Regions from separate parts of the uncultured Bacillus sp. genome, predicted to be linked through region 1. Evidence: predicted binding sites of a transcription regulator. Region 1 holds the regulator's gene; the other holds the start of a gene.
The links. The regulator Rex, encoded in region 1, represses fermentation and respiration genes when NADH is low (regulators of the CRP and FNR family bind a similar motif). The targets are predictions, from matches to a motif close to TTGTGAAATATTTCACAA.
Positions count from the first base shown of each region.

Region 1 (6,046 bases):
AACAGAGGCCTCAGGGCTGCATTAGAAAAGGAATTTGCCCAGCATGAAGGGATTTCGCTTGTCATTCCTCCATTAGCCTTATGCACAGATAATGCTGCGATGATTGCTGCTGCTGGTACAATTGCTTTTGAAAAGGGAATTCGCGGTGCATATGATATGAATGGCCAGCCCGGCCTTGAATTGACTTCTTATCAAAGTCTCACGAGATAATAGCGTGAGACTTTTTGTCTGTTATTAACAGACAATTCACAATTTATCCACATACCTGTGAGTAATTATAGAGATATAGATGGATAAAGGGCTGAAGTCAATGTTAATAAAGTGGATAAATTCAGAATATTTTGTGGATAATGTGTATAAAGCGCTTACTTTATTTGCGTATAAGGGTATGTTCTGTGGATAAAAAAACACCTCTAAAAAGAGGTGCTTGACTTTTTTTAAGCTTCTTCTGTGGATAGTTCTTCCCATTCGGACAAAAGAGATTCCAGCTCCTGATTGAGTTTCTCATTGTCTGCATGGATGGCTTGTACCTTTTCATGGTCTTGATAGATTTCCGGATCACATAGCAATTCATCGTTATGACTAATGTTTTCTTCAATGGTTTGAACAGTGGCTTCAATTTCTTCAATCCGACGGAGTCGTTGGCGTTCTTTCTTTTTCCATTCTTTTTCTTCTTCATATGAACGTTTTGAGTCAGGCTTAACCGAAGCAGGCGTTTTTTCGGATTCCTCTTGCTGATTCATTTTCTCCAATTCAAGCTGCTCTGTTTTTTTCTCCGTATAATAATCGTAATCTCCCAGATACTCTTCTATATGGTTTGAAGAAAGCTCCAATACTCTTGTGGCGATTCTGTTAATAAAATATCTGTCATGTGAGACAAATAACAGTGTACCTGGATAATCGATCAGCGCATTTTCGAGAACTTCTTTGCTGTCTAAGTCCAGATGGTTTGTTGGTTCATCAAGGATAAGAAAATTAGCTTTTTGAAGCATCAGCTTAGCAAGGGCCAATCTTGCTTTCTCACCCCCGCTCAGTGAATGGACAGGTTTCAGTACATCATCTCCGGAGAATAAGAAATTTCCGAGACAAGTTCGGATTTCTTTCTCCGGAAGACCGGGGTACTCATCCCACAGCTCATCAAGGACACGTTTAGAGGAAGTCAGTTCAGCCTGCTCCTGATCATAGTAGCCGACACTGACATTCGAGCCGTATGAGATCGATCCTTGATCTGGCTTTAGGGTGTCCATTAATGTTTTTAGCAATGTCGATTTACCGATTCCGTTAGGGCCGACAAGCGCGGCACTTTCCCCTCTTGTGAGCATGAACGACACTTCTGTTAAAAGCGGCGGCTGGTTTTCATAACTGATTGTGAGATCCTGAACGCGCAGGACTTCATTTCCGCTCTGTTTTGTAATATCAAAATGAAAATTTGCGGATTTTTCATCGCCGAGCGGTTTTGACATGACTTCCATTCGTTCCAGCTGTTTTCGGCGGCTTTGTGCTCTTTTTGTGGTAGAAGCTCTCGCTAGATTTCGGTCTACAAAATCCTGAAGCTTTGCGATTTCATCCTGCTGCTTTTCATACACTTTAAGCTCTTTTTCATACTGTGCGGCTTTTTGGTCGAGATAAGCGCTGTAGTTGCCGTGATATTTTTTGCTTTCAGCCCTTGATACCTCGTATACTTGGTTTACTACTTTGTCCAAAAAGTAGCGGTCATGCGAAACGATGAGAATGGCGCCTGAATAGCCTTGCAAATAATGTTCAAGCCAGGTTAGCGTATCAATATCGAGATGGTTTGTCGGCTCATCGAGAATGAGCAAATCAGGCTGTGTTAACAGAAGCTTACCGAGGGCCAGCCTTGTTTTCTGCCCCCCGCTGAGGCTTTGTACCTGTGTTGAATCGTCAAAATGGCTGAAGCCGAGTCCATGAAGCACAGATCTGACATCCGCTTCATATTGATAGCCGCCTTTATCTTTGAATTCCTGCTGAAGCCGGTCATACGTTTTCATGATGCTTTCCAGTTCATCAGGATCAGCTGCCGCCATTTTTTCTTCGATAGCCCGCATTTCCTTTTCCATTGCTTTTAAGTGGTCAAAAACAGTCAGCAGCTCTTCTTTTATGGTAAGCTTAGAATCCAAGCCCGTATGCTGGGCAAGATATCCCATTGTAATATCTTTCGGTTTAATGATTTCGCCCTTTTCATACGAAAGCTGGCCTGCGATAATTTTAAGCAGCGTGGATTTTCCCGCGCCATTTCTTCCGACAATGGCGATGCGATCACGATTTCTGACTTCCAGCTTTATATTGTTTAAAATAGTATCAGCACCAAATGATTTTGATAGCTGATTAACTTGTAAGATCATCATATTATTTCACCTCTGCTATAATAAGTTAAGTGTAGCTTATGAACCAGAAGTCAGCAAACAATACATTGGCTGAAAAAGACATAGAGAAGAAAATAGTGTATGATCTGTTTAAGGAGAGTTTTAATATGAATAGATTTTCTCATTTTAATGAACAGGGCAGAGCCCAGATGGTGGACATCAGCGAAAAATCTTCGACTGTCCGTACTGCGGCGGCTGTGTCTAGCGTACACATGAAGAATGAAGTGTACGAGAAAATACAAAGTCACGATATCGGCAAAGGAGATGTACTGGCTGTTGCACAGGTGGCAGGCATAATGGCCGCAAAGCAAACGTCCAATATCATTCCGATGTGCCATCCGCTTTCACTGAGCGGGGTAGATATATCGTTTGACTGGAAAATAAAAGAATCAGAAGTTATACTTCATATAAAAGCACAGGTCAAAACGAAAGGGAGTACAGGTGTGGAAATGGAAGCGCTCACTTCTGCATCGGTGTGTGCTCTTACCGTTTACGATATGTGTAAGGCCCTTGATAAGGGAATGGTCATCGGTCCTACTTTCTTGCTGGAGAAAACAGGCGGGAAAAACGGTGACTTTAAAAGAGAACTATCCGAGTATAATTTGGAGGACCAAAAATGAATAAGGATCAATCAAAAATTCCGCAGGCGACGGCAAAACGGCTGCCGCTTTACTATCGCTTTTTAAAGAATCTGCATGCGTCAGGAAAACAGCGTGTATCATCCGCTGAACTCAGTGATGCCGTAAAGGTTGATTCTGCCACGATTCGCAGGGATTTTTCCTATTTTGGAGCTCTTGGCAAAAAAGGATATGGATATAATGTGGATTATTTGCTGTCATTTTTCCGAAAAACGCTTGATCAGGATGAGATGACAGACGTTATCTTGATTGGTGTCGGGAACTTGGGAACTGCATTTCTTCACTACAATTTCACAAAAAATAATAACACAAAAATTTCAATGGCTTTTGATATAAATGAGAGTAAAATAGGAACTGAGGTAGGCGGCGTGCCTGTCTATAACCTTGACGACCTAGAACAACACGTAAAAAATGAATCAGTTGCCATTCTTACAGTGCCAGCAGTTGCCGCTCAATCGATTACAGACAGATTGGTCGCGTTAGGAATCAAGGGAATTCTTAATTTTACGCCGGCCCGTTTGAATGTGCCGGAACACATTCGAATTCATCATATAGATTTAGCTGTAGAGCTTCAGTCACTGGTTTATTTCTTGAAACATTATTCAGTTTTAGAGGAAATCGAATAGAGGGAAAGGAGGAGCCCAAATATGCCGATCGGTCCTGGAAGCCTTGCTGTTATTGCAATCGTTGCTCTGATCATCTTCGGTCCCAAAAAGCTGCCTGAACTGGGGAAAGCTGCAGGAGACACACTTCGTGAATTCAAAAATGCTACTAAAGGATTAACGAGTGATGACGAGGAAAAAAAGAAAGAAGATCAGTAAGTTAGGATGACACGAATGAAAGTGAATCAAATGTCGCTGCTGGAGCATATTGCTGAGCTTCGAAAACGATTGCTGGTTGTGGCGCTGGCATTTGTCGTTTTCTTTATCGCAGGATTTTTTTTAGCAAAGCCCATGATTGTTTATTTGCAAAAAACGGATGAAGCGAAGGAGCTTACGCTTAATGCGTTTAATCTGACAGACCCGCTTTTTGTGTTTATGCAATTCGCGTTTATCATCGGGATTGTCCTGACCTCGCCGATTATTCTGTATCAGCTATGGGCTTTTGTGAGCCCAGGCCTCTATGAGAAAGAGCGCAAAGTAACGCTCAGCTACATTCCGATCTCTATTTTGCTGTTTTTAGCGGGCTTATCTTTTTCATATTATATTTTATTTCCTTTTGTTGTTGATTTTATGAAGCGGATCTCTCAGGATTTGAATGTCAATCAGGTGATCGGAATTAATGAGTATTTTCATTTTCTTTTGCAGCTGACGATTCCGTTTGGACTGTTGTTTCAAATGCCGGTCATCCTCATGTTTTTGACCAGGCTTGGAATTGTGACACCGATGTTCTTAGCGAAAATCAGAAAGTATGCGTATTTTACGCTGCTTGTGATCGCTGCCCTGATTACACCGCCTGAGCTTTTGTCTCATATGATGGTCACTGTTCCGCTGTTGATTTTATATGAAATCAGTATTCTTATATCAAAGGCAGCCTATCGGAAAGCGCAGAAAAGCAGTGCTGACGTTCAGGACGTGTCTTCCGGGCAATAATAAAAAATCCATTTCTCATGAGAGAAATGGATTTTCTTTATTTCTGGTTCTTTTTGATTTTAAATGAAAAGGCGAACATCTTAAAAGAGATGCTGATGTTGTAAGCGGCGAACACCATCAGCAGGATGGAGTAAAATGACCACATGCTGCCTGGCGAGCTTGCGGCAAGATAAGTAAAGATGCATCCTACGGCAAAATAGATCATTCCCCAAACTACCGGGTTTCTCATAAAAATAATCCTCCAATAATCAATTGCATTTGTGTGCTCTGCTGTTCGAGGTACTTCTGAACAGGCTCAAACTGCATGATGACGACAAATGTATTCATCATGACATGGGCGAAAATCGGCACCCATATCCGTTTTGTTCTCGCATACAAGAAGGCAAAGGTAAAGCCCATTGCTGTATATAGAAGTAGATGCTTCAAATCAGCGTGAACAATACCGAAAATAACCGAGCTGATCAGTCCGGCAAAGAAGAAATTCGTTTTTTCGTACAGTGTGCCAAAAATGATTTTTCTGAAGATGATTTCTTCTAATATAGGACCGACGACGGAAGAAACCATAATCATAAGCGGAACTGCCTGAATGACATCCAGAATAGCTTGCGTATTTTCTGATTCTCTTCCGATGCCGAATATATAATATTCAATAGAGCCTGCTATTCCTTGAGAGAAAAGGGCAATGAAAAAACCGGCTATCGCCCAAAGGATAGAAAGTCCGATTGAGTCCTTCTGTCCGTTTCGCAGCGTTTCTTTCGGCACAGTTCTCAGAATGAGCAGAACGACAACGAGACAGGCGATGAAGCTGATGACGGACCATAATCCTTGTGCGTGCAGCATATTCTCAGCTGTAGGCTGTCCTCCGGCATAACCGAATTTAAATAACAAGGGAATCCCGATTAATGCGGAAAACTGCATGATGATATATGTCAAAATAATAAACCAATACTGTTTTCTCAAATGGTATGTACTCCTTTGTTAATGGGTTTCGTTCATCTACAGCTATTGTAACATAATCGGAACAAGGGTGAAAAAGCTAACGGATAAGGGAGCTGAAAAGAATCATGTAAGCGTGAAAAATTTTTTATCTTATCACTTGAAATTGGAAGGGAGATTCTTTATTATAAGAATTGTGTTAGCACTCTTTAGTGTCGAGTGCTAAAATTACATATTCATACTATTGAGGAGGTTATTACATTGTTAAAGCCATTAGGTGATCGCGTTGTCATTGAACTCGTAGAATCTGAAGAAAAAACTGCCAGCGGAATTGTGTTGCCGGATTCTGCAAAAGAAAAACCACAAGAAGGCAAAATCGTGGCAGCTGGTTCAGGTCGCGTGTTAGAAAGCGGAGAGCGCGTTGCTTTAGAAGTAAAAGAGGGCGACCGCATTATCTTCTCAAAATACGCAGGTACTGAAGTGAAATACGAAGGTA
Region 1 is NZ_CATYRA010000019.1:4,055-10,100, forward strand. It holds gene tsaD (tRNA (adenosine(37)-N6)-threonylcarbamoyltransferase complex transferase subunit TsaD) at 1-210, shown strand, start outside; gene abc-f (ribosomal protection-like ABC-F family protein) at 438-2,366, opposite strand; gene moaC (cyclic pyranopterin monophosphate synthase MoaC) at 2,492-3,004, shown strand; gene Q5C82_RS19965 (redox-sensing transcriptional repressor Rex) at 3,001-3,648, shown strand; gene tatAY (sec-independent protein translocase protein TatAY) at 3,670-3,843, shown strand; gene tatC (twin-arginine translocase subunit TatC) at 3,850-4,614, shown strand; gene Q5C82_RS19980 (YdiK family protein) at 4,652-4,843, opposite strand; gene Q5C82_RS19985 (CPBP family intramembrane glutamic endopeptidase) at 4,840-5,574, opposite strand; gene groES (co-chaperone GroES) at 5,812-6,046, shown strand, end outside.

Region 2 (6,046 bases), on a different contig from region 1:
CTGATTATTGAATCATTGAAAGGGGCAAGCCAAATGATCAACCGTCAACACATTCAATTATCGTTACAGTCATTAAGCTTGGTGGCAGGGTTTATGGTTTGGGTGCTGATTTCATCACTCATTTCCCAAATTACATTAGATATTCATTTAAGCAAAGGCGAGATTTCTTTGGTGACGGCGATTCCCGTTATTCTCGGATCGCTTCTCCGCATTCCTTTAGGGTATTTGACGAACAGGTTTGGCGCGCGGCTGATGTTTATGATCAGCTTCATCCTGCTTTTGTTTCCTGTGTTTTGGATCAGTATCGCGGATTCTCTGTTTGATTTAATCGCGGGCGGCTTTTTCTTAGGAATCGGGGGAGCGGTATTCTCCATTGGGGTGACATCGCTTCCGAAATATTATCCGAAAGAAAAGCACGGTGTCGTCAATGGGATTTATGGGGCTGGGAACATCGGAACCGCCATTACCACATTTGCGGCGCCGGTTATCGCTCAAGCTGCGGGATGGAAAGCAACCGTGCAGATGTATATGGTTCTGCTGGCAGTTTTCGCATTGCTGCACGTATTGTTCGGCGACCGGCATGAGAAGAAAGTGAATGTTTCCGTAAAAACACAAATCAAAGCCGTTTACCGAAATCATATCTTGTGGTTTTTGAGCCTGTTTTATTTTATTACGTTTGGCGCTTTTGTCGCCTTCACCATCTATCTGCCGAACTTTCTGGTGGAGTACTTTGGGCTGAATCCTGCGGACGCCGGTTTACGGACGGCTGGCTTTATTGCCATCTCCACGCTGCTCAGGCCTGTAGGCGGACTTTTGGCTGATAAAGTGAGCCCGCTCCGCATCTTGATGGTCGTTTTTGCGGGACTTACATTATCAGGAATTATCTTATCGTTCTCGCCAACGATCGGCCTTTATACGTTTGGGTCATTAACGGTGGCAGTCTGCTCAGGCATAGGAAACGGGACCGTTTTTAAACTGGTGCCTTTCTATTTTTCAAAGCAAGCGGGGATTGCCAATGGGATTGTGTCTGCCATGGGAGGATTAGGCGGTTTTTTCCCTCCGCTGATATTGGCGAGTGTATTTCAGGCAACAGGCCAATACGCAATCGGTTTTATGGCGCTTTCGGAAGTGGCGTTAGCCAGCTTTGTCCTTGTCATATGGATGTATTGGCAGGAAAGAATGAAAACGCACACGGAGAGAAACAGTCAGAGCGTCAACTAACACTGGGCATTCACAAGATTGTTAGTTTTTTCTGGATGGGTGCAAATCAATTCACGTTACAATAAATACACAACGTGACTTTCTTCGAGGTGAGCTCATGAATTTTCTCTCTGTTCGACCATCTGATAGTGATCTTATTTCCAGCGATCTGCATGAATTGCTGGAATCGATTAGTACGAAAAGAAAAATGGAAAAACACACGTATTTGTTTCGGGAAGGAATGGATGCAGAAGAGCTTTATCTGATTCAATCAGGACTCATTGAAATTGGCAAGCTGACATCTGACGGAAAAGACCTGACACTTAGAATCTGCCAAAAGCATGATATCGTCGGGGAATTAACACTTTTCACTGAAGAACCTAGATATATGCTCAGTGCAAAAGTGCTAGAGGATGGCGAGGTGCTCGTCATTAATAAAAACAAGCTGGAAAAGGAATTAATCCACAACGGTGCTTTGACATTTGAATTTATGAAATGGATGAGTACGCACCTCCGGAAAATCCAGTCCAAAATAAGGGATCTGCTTCTTCACGGCAAAAAGGGGGCGCTCTACTCCACCCTTATCCGCTTATCAAACAGCTACGGTGTGGAACGAAGCGACGGCATACTGATTAACATTGTGCTGACAAATCAAGATTTGGCAAAGTTTTGCGCAGCGGCAAGGGAAAGCGTCAACCGTATGCTGGGGGACCTCCGCAAACAAGGGGTGATTTCGATAGAAGAATCCGGAAAAATTATTTTGCACAAGCGGGACTATTTGCGATGCGAGATCGAGTGTGAAAACTGTCCGCTGGAGATTTGCAATATTGACTAAAAAACCAAGGACCGCCGGCGGTCCTTGGTTTTTTATCTAGTGATAAACATACACATGACGGCAAAAAAGAAGCAGGCATTCACGATTTCCAGAATGCCGATCGTTTTAACGGGCCAGTCTCTTCCGTGAAAAAACCATGCCCGCAAACTGCTTGGGACAAAAGCAAGAAATGCCCATCCTGCTCCGATAAGAAACGCTAGAAAGGGGAGCAGCAGGTGATATCCCCATGACCAGTAAGCAAATGCCTTGTTTTTTCTCTCCCGGATCACCGACTTCACATAAAAGGAACTTCCGATAAAAAATAAAGCAGATTGAGAAAAAATAAACCAAGCCCAGCCGTCAAGGGTTCCCGTCCCCAGCCAGCAGCTCGCAAGCCCGCCTGAACATAAGAACAAGACACCCGCAATATCATTCACTAGCGCCCGTTCGTTTTTTCGGCGGGCATAATACATATGAATGAGGAACAGCGGCAATAAAGAAACGCCAACCATGATGAGCGGCGGCTTATGAAAGACAGGAATAATCAAAAAGCAGCAGGCCAGAACACCGTAATAATATATCCACTTTTGATAGGATTTGATCTGCTTCTTTTTCAAAGCAAGCGTGATGGGATAAACCGCCAAGTAAAGGAAAAGCCAGCCTAGGAAGAGCGGAATATGCCAGAAAACGGGGCCTCCCTTGATCATCCCGAGTAAAAATGGAATCAGCAGCATTGCCCATGCGCCGTGCTGCTTCGGAATCAGCGCCTTTATCGAAATCCTCCTTTTTTATTTCATTATAAATGCAGTCATCCTCCCGATAAGTGACATTCATCATACAGGCTGTGAAATACATCACTGCTGTACAGGCTCAATCGAGCTACACTAAAGCTATCCTTAGCACAGGAGGCTTTCCTATGAATCAGTGTGACTATTTATTATTTCTGAAACAACTTCCTATGTTTAATGAAGTGCCTCTATCCATTGTCGAAACCTTGCTGAAAAACGGGACGTTTATCCGCGGCTCATCTGATCAGTCTCCATCCTTTCTTCATTCTCAATCCGTTTATATTGTATTAAAAGGCAGTGTCCGTTTTATGGACAGCAGGCTCCCTGAAGGATCGAAAACCGTTGCGCTGTGGGAAAAAGGCGATGTGTTTCCGATTGATGAAAAAGGCGGGCTGTATTTATCGCCTTTTATCTCAGTCAATGCCACTTCAGACATTCTGATTCTCAATATCCCTTACTACACATTTAATAAAATGATGTCTTACAATCCGCAGCTGCAAATGAATTTTTTGGCCATGCTTCAGCAAAATGTCTTTTGGTCCTATCAATTATTTTTGCGTTATCTGCACACATCACAGGATGAAAATGCCGAGCCCGGTTCTTAAAGAGAACCGGTTTTTTTGATCTTTCAATGAAAGATGAATAATGACTCAGGCGTCCTGCCTGAACGCCGCCTTCATCACATCCTGTGAAAGCCCTTCCTTCTCCTTTGTGTGAACATTTTGTGAAAAAAGTAAAGTGTGTGACATAGTTCACAAGGAAACACGCTGTCTCTGTTTATAGTGAACTTAGCATCACCTGACTCGGAAGGAGTGAACTTTCATGAAGAAAAAGAAAATGAGTCCGTTGTTTAGGAGATTGAACTATTTCTCTCCTATCGAACACCATTCAAATAAACATAGCCAAACCACCCGCGAAGATCGCGATTGGGAGAATGTATACAGAAACAGATGGCAGTACGACAAAGTCGTTCGCTCCACCCACGGCGTCAACTGCACGGGGTCCTGCAGCTGGAATATTTATGTGAAAAACGGAATTGTCACGTGGGAAGGACAAAACTTGAATTATCCATCAACAGGCCCGGATATGCCTGATTTCGAACCGAGGGGCTGTCCGCGGGGGGCAAGTTTTTCATGGTACATCTACAGCCCGCTCCGTGTGAAATATCCATACGTGCGCGGTGTGCTGATCAATTTGTGGCGGGAAGCACTGCAGGCCCATCAAAATCCATTGGATGCTTGGAAATCGATCGTTGAAAATCCTGAAAAAGCAAAGTCCTATAAACAGGCGAGAGGGAAAGGCGGTTTTGTGCGCGCTGAATGGCCGGAGGTGCTGAAGCTGATTTCAGCCTCTCTGCTCTATACAGTTATGAAATACGGGCCTGACCGGAACGTCGGCTTTTCCCCGATTCCGGCCATGTCCATGATCAGCCACGCGTCAGGCTCCCGGTTTATGTCATTAATCGGCGGCCCTATGCTCAGTTTTTATGACTGGTATGCGGATCTTCCTCCGGCGTCCCCGCAAATTTGGGGTGACCAGACAGACGTTCCGGAAAGCAGTGATTGGTACAATTCAGGCTATATCATCACATGGGGCTCCAACGTTCCGTTAACGAGAACACCTGACGCACATTTTTTGGCGGAGGCCCGCTATAAAGGCGCTAAAGTCATTTCGATCAGTCCGGATTTTGCGGAATCCTCAAAGTTCGCGGATGACTGGCTGAGTATCCGCCAAGGGACTGACGGGGCGCTTGCGATGGCGATGGGCCACGTCATTTTGCAGGAATTTTACGTGAACCAAGAGACGGAACGTTTCATTGAGTACGCAAAGCAATACACGGATTTTCCGTTCTTCGTCACCCTGTCAAAAGAAAATGGCGTATACACAGCGGGGCGTTTTCTGCATGCGAAAGACATCGGGCGGCAGACAAAGCATGATCAGTGGAAGCCTGCGGTCTGGAATGAACAGACAAGCGCATTTGCCATACCGCAAGGGACAATGGGCTCCCGCTGGGACGGACAGCAGAAATGGAACCTGCACATGATCGATGAAGAAACCGGAGACCCAATTGAACCCCGTCTCTCTTTGCTGGGAATAGAGGATGAAATCGGCACGGTGCGCATCCCGTATTTTTCAAATGACGGAAACAAAGTGCTTGAGCGGGATCTTCCTATAAAAAAACTGAACCTGAACGGTGAAGAGGTTTGTGTCACGACCGTGTTTGACTTGATACTGGCCAACTACGGCGTGAACCGGGGCTTCGGCGAACAATCAGCTGTCTCTTATGATGATCCTGAGCCGTTCACGCCTGCCTGGCAGGAACAGATGACAGGAATCAAAAAAGAAGCCGTCATTAAGATAGCCAGAGAGTTTGCCCAAAATGCGATCGATACAGACGGCCGATCCATGATTATCGTAGGGGCGGGGATTAACCACTGGTTCCACTCTGACACGATCTACCGGGCAGTGTTAAATCTCGTATTACTGGTAGGCGCCCAAGGCGTAAACGGCGGAGGCTGGGCCCATTATGTGGGGCAGGAAAAGCTCCGTCCTGCTGAAGGGTGGCAGACGATTGCAAATGCAAAGGATTGGGAGGGCGTGCCCAAGCTGCAAAACGGCACCTCATTTTTCTACTTTGCGACAGATCAGTGGCGTTACGAGGACCAGCCGATCAGTGACTTGGCATCACCGATCGCTGCGTCATCCCGCTACAAGCATCACGCCGATTACAATGTGCTGGCGGCGCGATTAGGGTGGCTGCCGTCTTACCCGACGTTCAATCAAAATGGCATTGATCTGTACAAAGAAGCTGAAAAAGCGGGTGCAACAACACCTGAAGACATTGGTGCGTACGTGGCCTCACAGCTTCAAGAGAAAAAGCTGAAATTTGCAATTGAAGATCCTGACAATGAAGTGAATTTCCCAAGAAATCTCTTTGTATGGCGGGCAAATTTGATTTCCAGCTCAGGAAAAGGGCATGAATATTTTCTAAAGCATTTGCTGGGGACGACAAACGGTTTGATGAATGACGACAGCGACAGCATCCGCCCTGAAGAAATCAAATGGAGGGAGCAGGCACCGGAAGGAAAGCTCGACTTGTTAATCAATCTCGATTTTCGAATGGCCGGTACGGCGCTTTATTCCGATATCGTGCTGCCGGCGGCGACATGGTATGAAAAACACGATCTCAGCAGCACGGATATGCACCCGTTCATTCATCCTTTCGCTCCGGCGATCTCGGCTC
Region 2 is NZ_CATYRA010000001.1:368,629-374,674, reverse strand. It holds gene narK (nitrate transporter NarK) at 34-1,221, shown strand; gene fnr (fumarate/nitrate reduction transcriptional regulator Fnr) at 1,319-2,035, shown strand; gene Q5C82_RS01815 (YwiC-like family protein) at 2,068-2,787, opposite strand; gene arfM (Crp/Fnr family transcriptional regulator ArfM) at 2,931-3,407, shown strand; gene Q5C82_RS01805 (nitrate reductase subunit alpha) at 3,625-6,046, shown strand, end outside.
Region 2: the regulator Rex is predicted to act here: its motif matches at 3,543-3,560, upstream of Q5C82_RS01805 (nitrate reductase subunit alpha).